Regions from separate parts of the Mesorhizobium sp. CNPSo 4688 genome, predicted to be linked through region 1. Evidence: predicted binding sites of a transcription regulator. Region 1 holds the regulator's gene; each other region holds the start of a gene.
What was found. Region 1 encodes LexA, which represses DNA repair genes until DNA is damaged. Its sites were predicted from a motif close to TGTTCNNNNTGTGTTCNG; they were not measured.
Positions count from the first base shown of each region.

Region 1 (4,578 bases):
GCGAAAGCCTGATGCGGCAAGAGGATGTGGCGGCGGCAACGCGCCTGCTTCTGACGGGCAAGACGCCGGCAGAGGCCGTCTGAGGATGCCAGCCGCCCTCACCCATCTCGGCGCCAAGGGCGAGGCCAACATGGTCGATGTCGGCGACAAGGCGGAGACGACGCGCACGGCGATTGCCGAGGGTTTTGTCTCGATGCAGCCGGAAACCCTGAAAATGATCCTCGACGGCGACGCCAAGAAGGGCGATGTGCTGGGCACAGCGCGCATCGCCGGCATCATGGCAGCCAAGAAGACGCATGAGCTGATCCCGCTCTGCCATCCGCTGCTGTTGACCAAGGTGTCGGTCGACATCGAGCCGGACGCGGCGCTGCCCGGCCTCAGGGTCACCGCGCTCGCCCGCGTCACCGGCAAGACCGGGGTCGAAATGGAAGCGCTGACCGCAGCCTCGGTGGCATGCCTGACTATTTACGACATGGCTAAGGCGGCCGATCGCGCCATGGTGATTTCCGGCATAAGGCTTGTGGAAAAGACCGGCGGTAAGTCCGGCGACTACAAGGCGGGCGCCTGATGGCGCTTGTCCCGGTCGCCGAGGCGCTGGAGCGCCTGCTGGACGGCGCTGCGGCGCTGCCGGCCGAGAGCGTCGCGCTGGCGGATGCGGCCGACCGGGTGCTGGCGGAGCCTGTCGTGGCGCTACGCACCCAGCCGCCTTTCAACGCGTCCGCCATGGACGGCTATGCCGCGCGGGCGCAGGATGTGGCATCCGCCCCGGCGCGGCTTTCGGTGATCGGCATGGCCCCGGCCGGACGCGGCTTTGACGGCTCTGTCGGCAGGGCGGAGGCTGTCCGCATTTTCACCGGCGCGCCGGTGCCCGAAGGTGCCGACACGATCGTCATCCAGGAGAATGTCCGCGACCTTGGCAATGGCCATATCGAGGTCACCGAGCCGACCGCGAAAGACCGTAACATCCGCCGCCGTGGACTGGATTTCTCGCAAGGCGACCTGCTCCTGCAAAAAGGTCGCGTGCTCGATCCGGCCGCATTGTCGCTTGCGGCGTCGGCCAATCATCCGAGGCTCAACGTCGTGCGCCGGCCTCTGGTCGCGATCATCGCCACCGGCGACGAATTGCTGCCGCCGGGGCGTGACCCCGGTCCGGATCAGATTATCTCCTCCAACGCTTACGGTGTTGTGGCCGCCGCGCAGTCTGTCGGCGCCAAAGCGCTTGATCTCGGCATCGCGGCAGATCGCAAGGCCGACATAGCGGCGCTGGTGCGCAAGGCTGTCGCGGCAAAGGCCGACGTTATCGTGACGCTCGGCGGCGCCTCGGTCGGCGACCACGACCTCGTGCACGACGTGTTGACCGGCGAAGGCATGAAGCTCGATTTCTGGAAGCTCGCCATGCGCCCGGGCAAGCCGCTGATGTTCGGGCGTCTCGGCGATATCAGGTGCATCGGCCTGCCCGGCAATCCGGTGGCGAGCCTGGTCTGTTCGCAGCTGTTCCTGAAGCCGCTGTTGGCGCAGCTCGGCGGCCGCGTCCATCGGCAGGACATTCGCCCGGCGCAACTTGGCGCCGCGATGCCGGCCAACGATCTCAGGCAAGACTATGTGCGCGCCGTGGTCCGGGATGAAGCCGGCGCACTGGTGGCAACGCCATTCGGCATCCAGGATTCCTCGATGCTGAGAATGCTGGCCGACGCCAACGGCTTGATCGTGCGCGAGCCCTTCGCTCCGGCCTCAGCCGCGGGTGCGGCCTGCAGCGTGCTGATGTTACGCTGAACAAAACGTCAACACATTCATTAAACTTTAAAAGGTTGCGGAACACAACTGGAACAGATAGTGTTTGTTCTGGGTTTGTTTTTTCCGATTCTGGTTTCAGAACCCGTGGGGGCCGCGATGCTGACGCGCAAACAACATGAACTCCTGATGTTCATCCATGAACGCCTGAAGGAGAGCGGAATCCCGCCGTCTTTCGACGAGATGAAGGAGGCGCTCGACCTTGCCTCGAAGTCCGGTATCCATCGCCTGATCACGGCGCTGGAGGAGCGCGGCTTCATTCGCCGGCTGCCGAACCGGGCTCGAGCACTGGAAGTGCTGCGGCTGCCCGACTCGATCGCGCCCGGCCTCAACGCGGCGAAGAAGTTTTCGCCGAGCGTCATCCAGGGCAGTCTCGGTCAAGGCGGTCAGGGGCAAGGCGGTCTCGGCCGCCAGATCAAGCCGGCCTCCTCTTCTCGTTCGATGTCGGCCGGCAATGACGACGCGGTTTCCGCGGTGTCGATCCCGGTGATGGGCCGCATCGCCGCCGGTGTGCCGATCGACGCCATCCAGCACCAGACCCATTCGATCTCGGTGCCGCCGGACATGATTATGGGCGGCGAACACTACGCGCTCGAGGTCAAGGGTGACTCGATGATCGAGGCCGGCATTTTCGACGGCGACACGGTGATCATCCGCAATGCCGATACGGCGAGCCCCGGCGAGATCGTGGTGGCGCTGGTCGATGAAGAGGAAGCGACGCTGAAGCGCTTCCGCCGCAAGGGCGCCTCGATCGCGCTGGAAGCCGCCAACCCGGCCTACGAAACCCGCATCTTCGGGCCGGACAGGGTCAAGGTGCAGGGCAAGCTGGTTGGGCTGATCAGGCGCTACTGAGCCGGTTTAGGTTTGTACTTCTCGGGCTGCTTATAAGGCGGCATTCCACGCGCTTCGCGTGAGAAGCGGCGTTGCTCGTGCCAGGGACGATAGGGCTTGTCGACGGCGAAGCGGATGGTTGGCGCTGTCGCGGCCGATTGTGGGTCGAAGAAGACGGCGGCACTACCATCGCGGGCAAGTTGCTTCTTGGTCACGACCAGCACCAGCGGGTCGCGGCACGGATTGTAGGCGGTGGCGTCGTCGATGACGATCAGGCTCGCGAAAGCGCAGGCTGGCCGCGCTGTGTTGCGGTCTTTTGCCAGCGCGATGATGGCTCCGGCGGGGTGCCGGGCAATGCAGAGATTGCCTGTGCAATAGAAGGGCGAGCCTGGCGGCAAGTCGAGTGGCTCTAGATCGAACCGCGTGTCCGTTGCCTCGAAAATCTCAGGCGGGATAATGGTTTCGGCTCTCAATGCCCGTTTCCAATTATCGGTGGTGAATTCGTTCGAGCGTTCCCGGTTGAGCGCGAGTTCGCCGCCGCCGATTGGCAATGCCACCAGATGCGCATCCTCCGAGATAAGCACATCGGGCGTGCGCACCTGCGGCACAGTCAACAGGCCGGCCAGCGCGAAAGGCACGGCCGCCAGCCTCAGCCAGGTGGTGGCCATGGTGGCGATGACGAGGGCGACCGCTACCAGCAGCACCGAGCGGATTGAGATCAGCCCGACGGCATCGACCGGCGAACGCTGAGAAATCCAGGCGGAGATGGCGATCATCGCCGTCAGCCCCTTGCCCATGACATAGAGGAACGGCCCATCGGCGCCGAACGGCATGGCCAGCGCGCTGAGCACCGCAAACGGCATGACGACCAGCGAGACGATCGGCATCACCGCCAGATTGGCGAGCAGGCTGAGTGGCGACACGCGCTGAAAATGCCAGATGGCAAACAGCAAAGTGGCGCTGCCTGCGATGATCGATGTCATGGCGAGACCGCCCATGGCCAGCACGAATTTTCGCGACAGGAAGCCGACGAACGAGCGCCTTGCGGGCGGCGTTCTCACCTTGTCGGCGCGGTAGTCAGCCCAGCCGGCATAGGCGCCGACAAGGGCGGCAGTAGCCGCAAACGACATCTGGAAGCTCGGGCCGACGACCTCGTGCGGCGACATCAGGATGACGGCGATGGCCGAGATCGCCAGATTGCGCATGGTCAGCGCTGCGCGATCAAACAGCACCGCGACAAGCATGACCGCCAGCATGATGAAGCTGCGCTCGGCGGCAACCACGATGCCTGAAATGACGAGATAGGCGGCGATGGAAACAAGCGCCGCGGCGGCGGCATATTTCTTGACCGGCTGGCGCGAGGAGAAATCCGGAAATAGCGCAAAGGCGCCACGCAGCAATGCCATGATGGTGCCGGCGACCAGCGCCATGTGCAGGCCGGAAATGGAGATGATGTGGTAGATGCCGGTGCGCCGCATCGCCTCGTTGACCTCGTCCGGAATGCCGGCGCGCACACCGACAATGAGCGCCGCGGCAATCTCGCCTTCGGCGCCGCCGATCTTGCCCCTGATATGGTCGGCAATGTTTTCGCGCGCATTCTCGATTGCCGAAGAGAGCCGTGCGGTCAGCGGCGGCGGGCCCTGCGAAGCAATGGTTTTCGGATTACCGAGAAAGAAGCCGCTGCCGCCGATGCCGGTGAAATAGCTGTCGAAGGAGAAATCGTAGCTCTCCGGCCGCACCGGACCGGTCGGCGGCAACAGCCTGGCATAGCCGGTGATCAGGGAGCCGGCGGTCATATCGGCGGGAACGGCGCGCGCCGAGAGCCTGACCCGCTCCGGCGCGTAGCGCAGCCTGGGGCGAGCGGTCGAAATCACGTCGAGCGTCAGCCTTACGCGGCCGTTCTCCATCTGCTCGAGACTGACGACGCGTCCGGTCAGTCGTGTCTGGATCTCGGAG
Region 1 is NZ_JBWLUY010000001.1:194,417-198,994, forward strand. It holds gene trpC (indole-3-glycerol phosphate synthase TrpC) at 1-83, shown strand, start outside; gene moaC (cyclic pyranopterin monophosphate synthase MoaC) at 86-568, shown strand; gene AC04SH_RS01060 (molybdopterin molybdotransferase MoeA) at 568-1,773, shown strand; gene lexA (transcriptional repressor LexA) at 1,891-2,643, shown strand; gene AC04SH_RS01070 (ComEC/Rec2 family competence protein) at 2,637-4,578, opposite strand, start outside.

Region 2 (4,578 bases), 130 kb from region 1:
CGCTACCGCGCATTCTGGCCGGAACGCATCGAAAGGCTGAAGGCTGTTTTGAAGGACATGGACCAATGACCGATGAAAAGCAGGCTCCGGCCGCCAAAGATGCCCTCGCCTTCGAATGTGACCTCCCGGACGCACCGGAAAAGGTGTGGCGGGCGCTGACCGTGCCGGAGCTTTTGGCCGCCTGGATGATGCCGAATGACATCAAGCCGGAAACCGGCAACCGCTTTGCCTTTGCCGGGCCGGACGCGCCGATCGAGTGCGAAGTGCTTGATGCCGAACCGGGGCGACTGCTGCGCTATTCCTGGCGCGAGCGGTCCGACACCGGCGATGCCAATGGGTTGGACAGCATCGTCACCTTCACGCTCGCCCGCACCGTCTCAGGCGGTACGCATTTGCGCATCGTCCATGATGGGTTTGTGCAGGCGGCCACGCCCGCGGTGGCGATGGCGAGCGCCGGTTGCCGGCTTTCGCTCGGTGCTTACAAGCTCAAACCGCCCATGGCCGCGAATACGCCACGCCTGTTGCTGCGCGCCGCCTGAGCCCAAGAAAACAAACGGAGACAATGAGATGAGCGGCTTTGCCAATCTGGTGCCGATGGTGATCGAGCAATCGAGCCGCGGCGAACGCGCCTTCGACATTTTCTCGCGGCTGCTGCGCGAGCGCATCATCTTCATCAATGGCGAGATCAATGACGGCATGTCGGCACTGGTCTGCGCCCAGCTTCTGTCGCTGGAATCGGACAATCCCGACAAGGAGATCTCGCTCTACATCAACTCGCCGGGCGGCGTGGTGACCAGCGGCTTCGCCATCTACGACACGATGCAATATGTCAGTTGCCCGGTGTCGACCGTGTGCATGGGCTTTGCCGCCTCGATGGCTTCATTCCTGCTGATGGCGGGAACGCCCGGCCGGCGCATCGCGCTGCCAAACGCCAGCATCGTGCTGCATCAGCCCCTGGGTGGCTTCCAGGGCCAGGCCTCCGACATCCAGCGCCACGCCGAAGGCATTTTGCGCACCAAGCGGCAGATGACCGAGCTCTACGCGCAGCATTGCGGCCGCACCTATGAAGATGTCGAACGCACGCTCGACCGCGATTTCTTCATGACCGCGCGCGAAGCCAAGGATTGGGGCCTCGTCGACCATGTCTTCGACACCCGCAAGCAGGCGGCGGCCTGATCGCCGGATTGAACGCGCGCCGGCGTCGCGTCAATTTCGACGCCGCCGGTCTGGTCTCGCATTGAGCGCGAAACTATAGTCCTGCAATGCGCCACTGCCTGAGCAGACTGATGACAGCCATTGCGATCACCGCCGTGACCGCGAGCGCGGCACTTGCCGGGGACAGCACGTCCCAGTCGCCGAAAGGCGCCTTGCCCGGCGTGACCAGCGACTATCGCATCGCCCAGCCGGCGCCGCAGCCCGAGCCGGACGACGCGCTGCCCGCCGGCGAGAACGGAACATTCAAGATCGGCAATACCGATGTCCGGATTTCCGGCAGCATCACCGTCGATATGGCTACAGGCGGGATCAAGCCGCCGCGCCGGTAGGATTAAGGCTCCATTTCATAACTGAGCGCCCCTCGCGGCCGGCCGAATAAAAGAGCAGCCCCGCCGTTGCTTCCGCAAACGGTCGGGGCTTTTTTTGGATTCCAGATCCAACTTGCCGGTAGTGTTATACCGACTTTTGTCTCGGATGCTTCGCGGCATTCAGCCGACGATCCGACTAGCAGTCTCTGATTTTCATGGGATATGGCAGGTCACGGTTTGTCGGGTGGCGAAAACGCTAAACCCTGGCACTTATGCCCGCCGCGGCTCCAACGAGATGTGGAGCCTCAAGGGACTATCCGGTGGCGTCATGCTCCGCTCCTATGTCCGTTGCTACTGTTGTCGTCCGAAGCGCAAATCGCAAAAGCCCGCGGCGTCTCGCAGGCCACCTGTTGGCGGCGAGGCCATCGAAAGACGGCCGGCTTCGTTGACCTCCCGAGACTGCGCCCCTGAGTCGGCGGCGTCAACCTTTGAATAGCCGGTTACCGAAAAATGTGATCGCTGGGAGCTTACGTCAGGGTCAGTTCTTGAAACACCGTTGTCAGGTTTCTGCACAGCTTTGTCAGGAGCGTGTTCGGCCTTTGTTCTTTCCGCTTGCCCCTTCGCGCGAAAGACGGTTAAACGGTTTTGGTCGAGAAGTGTGGCGTCTCTCGACGTGGCGGCAAAAATACCTACATAGGGGATGGCCGGGAAAACCCCGCCGATCCCACTGATACCAGATCTGAGGCGGCGACCGGCGATGGCCGACCATAAATATCTTTCCATTCGCGGTGCACGCGAACACAATCTGAAGAATGTCGATCTCGACCTGCCGCGTGACAGCCTGATCGTCATGACCGGCCTGTCGGGCTCCGGCAAATCGTCGCTCGCCTTCGACACCATCTATGCCGAGGGCCAGCGTCGCTATGTCGAGAGCCTGTCGGCCTACGCGCGCCAGTTCCTCGAAATGATGCAGAAGCCTGATGTCGACCAGATCGACGGCCTGTCACCTGCCATCTCCATCGAACAGAAGACCACGTCGAAGAACCCGCGCTCGACGGTCGGCACTGTTACCGAGATCTACGACTATATGCGCTTGCTGTTTGCGCGCGTCGGCATCCCCTATTCGCCGGCCACCGGCCTGCCGATCGAGAGCCAGACGGTCAGCCAGATGGTCGACCGGGTGCTGGCTGTCGAGGAAGGAACACGCCTGTTCCTGCTGGCGCCGATCGTGCGCGGCCGCAAGGGCGAGTACCGCAAGGAACTGCTGGAGCTGCAGAAAAAGGGCTTTCAACGCGTCAAGGTCGACGGCGTCTTCTACGAAATCGCCGATGTCCCGGCGCTGGACAAGAAGTACAAGCACGACATCGACGTCGTCGTAGACCGCATCGTCGTGCGCGGCGATCTGGCGACACGGCTTGCCGATTCCATCGAAACGGCGCTGAAGCTCGCCGAAGGGCTGGCGGTGGCCGAATTCGCCGACCGGCCGCTCGATGCCAGCCAGACCGGGGAGGACTCGGTCAACAAGTCGAAGAACGAGACGCATGAGCGCATCCTGTTCTCCGAAAAATTCGCCTGCCCGGTGTCCGGCTTCACCATTCCGGAGATCGAGCCGAGGCTGTTCTCGTTCAACAATCCGTTCGGCGCCTGCCCGACCTGCGACGGTCTCGGCAGCCAGCGCGCCATCGACGCCAGCCTGATCGTGCCGGACGAAAACGTCTCGCTGCGCGATGGCGCCGTCAGCCCGTGGGCGAAATCGACCTCGCCCTATTACGCCCAGACGCTGGAAGCGCTGGGCAAGGCCTACGGCTTCAAACTCGGCGACAAATTCAAGGACCTGACCGAAGAGGCCAAGGAAGCCGTCCTGCGCGGCACCGGCGAGCGCGAGGTCACCTTCCAGTATGATGACGGCCTGCGCTCCTACAAAACGACCAAGACGTTCGAAGGCGTCATTCCCAATCTGGAGCGGCGCTGGAAGGAAACCGAATCCGCCTGGATGCGCGAGGAGATCGAGCGCTTCATGTCGGCAACGCCCTGCCCGGTCTGCAAGGGTTACCGGCTGAAGCCGGAAGCGCTGGCGGTGAAGATCGCGGGAAAACACATTGGCGAGGTCACCGAGCAGTCGATCCGCAACGCCGACAAATGGTTCACCGACCTGCCGGCGCAGCTCAACGACAAGCAGAACGAGATCGCGGTCAGGGTGCTCAAGGAAATCCGCGACCGGTTGCGCTTCCTCAACGATGTCGGTCTCGATTATCTAACGCTGTCGCGCAATTCCGGCACGCTGTCGGGCGGCGAGAGCCAGCGCATTCGTCTGGCCTCGCAGATCGGCTCCGGCCTCACCGGCGTGCTCTATGTGCTGGACGAGCCGTCGATCGGCCTGCATCAGCGCGACAATGCCCGCCTGCTCGACACGCTGAAGCATCTGCGCGACATCGGCAACACGGTGATCGTGGTCGAGCATGACGAGGACGCCATCCTGCATGCCGACTATGTCGTCGACATGGGACCCGCCGCCGGCATTCATGGCGGCGAGATCATCGCCCAGGGCACGCCGCAGCAGGTGATGGCCAACCCCAACTCGATCACCGGCAAATATCTGTCGGGCGAATTGGAAGTGGCCACGCCAGGTGTCAGGCGCGAGCCCAAGAAGAACCGCCGGCTGAAGATCGTCGGCGCGCGCGGCAACAATCTGAAGAACGTCACCGCCGAAATCCCGCTCGGCACGTTCACCGCCGTCACCGGCGTGTCGGGCGGCGGCAAGTCGACCTTCCTGATCGAGACTTTGTTCAAGGTGGCGTCACGCCGCATCATGGGCTCGCGCGAGCATCCGGCCGACCATGACCGCATCGAGGGGCTGGAATTCCTCGACAAGGTCATCGACATCGACCAGTCGCCGATCGGACGCACACCACGCTCGAACCCGGCCACCTATACCGGCGCCTTCACGCCGATCCGTGACTGGTTCGCCGGCCTGCCGGAAGCCAAGGCGCGCGGCTATCAGCCGGGGCGCTTCTCGTTCAACGTCAAGGGCGGCCGCTGCGAGGCCTGCCAGGGC
Region 2 is NZ_JBWLUY010000001.1:321,139-325,716, forward strand. It holds gene AC04SH_RS01695 (ArsR/SmtB family transcription factor) at 1-69, shown strand, start outside; gene AC04SH_RS01700 (SRPBCC family protein) at 66-539, shown strand; gene AC04SH_RS01705 (ATP-dependent Clp protease proteolytic subunit) at 568-1,176, shown strand; gene AC04SH_RS01710 (hypothetical protein) at 1,287-1,544, shown strand; gene uvrA (excinuclease ABC subunit UvrA) at 2,281-4,578, shown strand, end outside.
Region 2: the regulator LexA is predicted to act here: its motif matches at 2,113-2,130, upstream of uvrA (excinuclease ABC subunit UvrA).

Region 3 (4,578 bases), on a different contig from region 1:
TGGCGGCGATGCTAGAACAGAAGATCGCCCATCCCAAGGCCGGCGCCAACACCGCCTGGGTGCCGTCGCCGACCGCTGCCACGCTGCACGCTACCCATTACCACAAGGTCGATGTCCATGCCGTCCAGGCTGCGCTGAAGAGCCGGCCCAAGGCGAAGCTCGACGACATATTGTCGGTGCCGGTGGCGGTGCGTCCGAACTGGACGCCGGATGAAATCCAGCGCGAGCTCGACAACAATGCGCAAGGCATTCTGGGTTATGTCGTGCGCTGGATCGACCAGGGCGTCGGCTGCTCCAAGGTGCCGGATATCAACGATGTCGGCCTGATGGAAGACCGCGCCACGCTACGCATCTCCTCGCAGCACATCGCCAACTGGCTGCATCACAAGGTCTGCTCGCAGATTCAGGTGATGGATTCGCTGCGCCGCATGGCGGCCATCGTCGATTTGCAAAATGTCGGCGATCCCCTCTACCGGCCGATGGCCGCCGACTTCGACGGTTCTATCGCCTTCCAGGCCGCCTGCGACCTGGTGTTCAAGGGCCGCGAACAGCCGAATGGATATACCGAGCCGGTGCTGCACGCGCGGCGGCTGGAGCTGAAGGGGAAGGCTTGAGCGCCAGCGTCCCCCTCCCCTCAAGAGGGAGGGATCTACGCCGCCTGCGCCACCCGCTCCGACATCATGCGATAGGAAATCGCCTCGGCCAGGTGGATGCGGCCGACGGTCTCGCTGGCGTCGAGGTCGGCCAGCGTGCGCGCCACTTTCAGCACGCGGTGATAGGCGCGCGCGGAAAAGCCGAGCTTTTCGCTGGCGTCTCTCAGCAGCGAGAGGCCGGCTGCATCCGGCACGGCGATGTCTTCGATGATCGAGGGCGAGCAATGCGCATTGGTCGTCGCGCTGGTGACGCCGAGCCGTTCGAAGCGCTCGCGCTGGATGGTGCGCGCACGGGCCACGCGCTGGGCTACGGCGGCGCTCTTTTCCGCCCGATCCGGCCGGATCAGATCGGCGGCCGAGACCGCCGGCACCTCGATCCTGAGGTCGATGCGGTCGAGCAGTGGGCCGGAAATGCGCGCCTGGTAGTCGGTGCGGCAGCGCTCGCCGCGCAGGCAGCGATAGCCCGGTTCGCCGGCCATGCCGCAGCGGCACGGGTTCATCGCCGCCACCAGCTGGATGCGCGCCGGATAGGTGACGCGGTGGTTGGCGCGCGCGATCATGCAGTCGCCGGTCTCCAGCGGCTGGCGCAGCGCATCCAGCGTCTGCGGTGAAAATTCGGGAAATTCGTCGAGGAACAGCACGCCGTGATGGGCAAGCGAGACCTCTCCCGGCCGCACCCGCAAGCCGCCGCCAACCATCGCCGCCATCGAGGCCGAATGGTGCGGAGCGCGGAACGGCCGCCGGTCGGTGAGCTTGCCTTCGCCGAGCTCGCCCGCCACCGAGGCGATCATCGAGACTTCCAAGAGTTCCTTCGGCGCCAGCGGCGGCAGGATCGACGGCAGCCTTTGCGCCAGCATCGATTTTCCCGAGCCTGGCGGGCCGACCATCAGCAGATTGTGGCCGCCGGCGGCCGCCACTTCCAGCGCCCGCTTGGCGCTCTCCTGGCCCTTGATGTCGCAGAGGTCGGGCAGGTCGCGCGCCGAGACATGGATGCCGGGCTCGGGCCGCGACAGCACCTGCGTGCCGCGAAAATGATTGGCAATCGCAATCAGGCTGCGCGGCGCCAATATGTCGAAATCCTTGCCGGCCCATGCTGCTTCCGGCCCACAGCCGAACGGGCAGATCAGCCCCTTTCCCTCGGCATTGGCGCCGATCGCCGCCGGCAGCGCGCCGGCCACCGCGGCAATGGTGCCGTCGAGCGACAATTCGCCGAGCACGACATAGGAGGCCAGCATGTCGCCCGGAATGGCGCCGAGTGCGGCCATCAGGCCGAGCGCGATCGGCAGGTCGTAATGGCTGCCTTCCTTGGGCAGATCGGCCGGGGCTAGATTGATCGTGACCTTTTTCGACGGCATCGACAGGCCCGACGCATGCAGTGCCGCCTGCACCCGCTCGCGGCTCTCGGCCACCGCCTTGTCGGGCAGGCCGACAATGTGCATGCCGACCTTGCCCGGCGCGATCATCACCTGGACATCGACCGGCACGGCTTCAATGCCCTGGAAAGCAACCGTGCGAACCCGCGCCACCATTTGTTCAAGCCCCCGGATACCGGTTCGCTCGGGTCTTTCTGATCAGACTGCGAGCGATGTCGGCCCAAGACAACCATAGATTTCAGCCCAAGGCAAGAACATTACAGGAACATGCAAGTGTCGCCGTACTTCCGGCACCATACGATGCCGACGCCTGCCTTCGCCCGAGACAGAATTAACCACAAAGGCGCGTCGCGGTTGGGTGTCACCGATCCGACTCGCATACTATGGTATGGTTGGGATCGGGGGACATCCGCAGCGCGTCCAGGCGCCAAAGCGAGGAAAACAGGATGCCGACCTTAAGCAATGGCAGTCAGCTCACCGTATGGGAAGAACCCGACTATCCCAATCCAAGCCCAGACGCGGTGCTTTTCAGCATCACGGAACCCGATGGCGACGTGATCGGGCCGATAGGGGCAAAGCCCGATTTCCCGTTCGGCGGCATTGACGTGGCTTCGGTCGATGTCTTCGACGGCTTCTTCACCATCACCAGCTTCACCAACGAAGGCAGGACCGAGACCTGGACGTCGGTCGAAACGCAGGTCTTCGACAATGACGGCAATCTTCTCCGCACTTTGTCCGACCAGGCAGCCTACCTGTCGGCCCGGATCGTCTCGGTCAACGCCGACAGCCCCAACACCATCACCGTCACCTGGATCGGGGCGAACGAGTATTTCGGCGGCGAAAACACCCAATACGGCCAGCACCAGATCATCCTGGAGGGAGGCACGCTGCAGCCCGACACGTTCGTCAATCATGCGCCCACGGTTGCCAATCTGAATGTGTCGGTTTCGCAGGGGGAATTTCTCGACGACATCAAATTCAGCGCCGCCGATGCCGACTATGATCTCCTGAGCTTTGTCGTCGTCGATGGGCCGGACCACGGCACCTTTGAGCAAAGCACGCGTTTCGACGGCAACCACTATCCGTTTCACCAGGGTCACTATGGCAACAGCCTGCACTATCATGCCGACTTTCTGAACGGCAATCTGTTCGACTACACACCCGAGGCGGGCTTCGTCGGCACTGACAGCTTCACGGTTTACGCCACGGACGGCCAGGGCAACAGCAATCTGGCGACGATTACGATCACGGTTGCTCCACCGGCCGAATCCATCGCGCTGACCGACGCCGCGAACACAGTGAACTATGGAGCCCATGATCGTGCCGCGCTCGTCACCGCGCTAGGCGGCAGCGACCGTGTCATCGGCACGTCGTTCAACGATACGCTCGATGGCGGCGCCGGCAACGACCAGCTGTTCGGCGGCACCGGGGCCGACACCCTCATCGGTGGCGCGGGCACGGATTGGCTGAAGGGCGGCGCCGGCAATGATGTCATAAGCGGCGGCGCGGGCACGGACGGCATCCGTGGCGATGAGGGCGACGATGCCCTTGATGGCGGCGCCGGCTCCGACGACCTGCGTGGCGGTGCTGGCGATGACATCCTCAATGGCGGTGCCGGCGGCGACCGGCTGGCCGGCGGCGAGGGCAGGGACGTCTTCGTGTTCGACTCCCTTGGACCGGCGAACTGCGACAGGATCGAAGACTTCGATGCGCAGGATGATATGATCCGCCTGGACAGCTCCGTGTTTGTCGGGCTGCAGGCCGGCCCGCTTTTCGCGGCAGTCTTCGCGATAGGTGACAAAGCCGTCGATGACAGCGACCACATCCTTTACAACGACGTGACTGGCGACCTGCTGTTCGATGTGGACGGGGTTGGCGGCGCGGCGGCTGTCAAGTTTGCCGCCGTCGACCCGGGCACCTGGGTCACCGCGGACGATTTCCTGGTGTTCTAGGGCGTTTCACCGTTTCACGGAAACGGCGAACCGCTCTATCTCTTTGTTTTTACATGAATGCTCAGGAAAAGCGCTGCGCGCTTTTCCCCCTTTCCGGGCATTGCAGCTAGTGCCGCTTGCCTTCCACCGCGTCCCAGAACAGGCTCGCAATGTCGGCGCCGCCAAAACGTTGCACTTCGCGCACGCCGGTCGGCGAGGTCACGTTGATCTCGGTCATGTAGTCGCCGATCACGTCGATGCCGACGAGGATGAAGCCGCGCTCTTTCAGCGACGGTCCGATGCGGGCGCAGATCTCGCGCTCGCGCTCCGTCAGCTCGGCCTTTTCGGCGCGGCCGCCGACATGCATGTTGGAGCGTGAATCATGGTCGGCCGGCACACGGTTGATGGCGCCGACTGCCTCGCCGTCGACCAGGATGATGCGCTTGTCGCCTTTGCGCACATCCTTCAGATAGCGCTGCACGATATAGGGCTCGCGCGACAGCTGGGCGAACATCTCGAGCAGCGAGGCGAGGTTGCGGTCGTCCTCCCTGAGATGGAAGATGCCTGCGCCGCCATTGCCGTAGAGCGGCTTGACGATGATGTCGCCGAATTCCTTGCGGA
Region 3 is NZ_JBWLUY010000003.1:389,924-394,501, reverse strand. It holds gene AC04SH_RS07585 (malate synthase G) at 1-614, shown strand, start outside; gene AC04SH_RS07580 (YifB family Mg chelatase-like AAA ATPase) at 650-2,182, opposite strand; gene AC04SH_RS07575 (Ig-like domain-containing protein) at 2,473-3,978, shown strand; gene gshB (glutathione synthase) at 4,085-4,578, opposite strand, start outside.
Region 3: the regulator LexA is predicted to act here: its motif matches at 2,277-2,294, upstream of AC04SH_RS07580 (YifB family Mg chelatase-like AAA ATPase).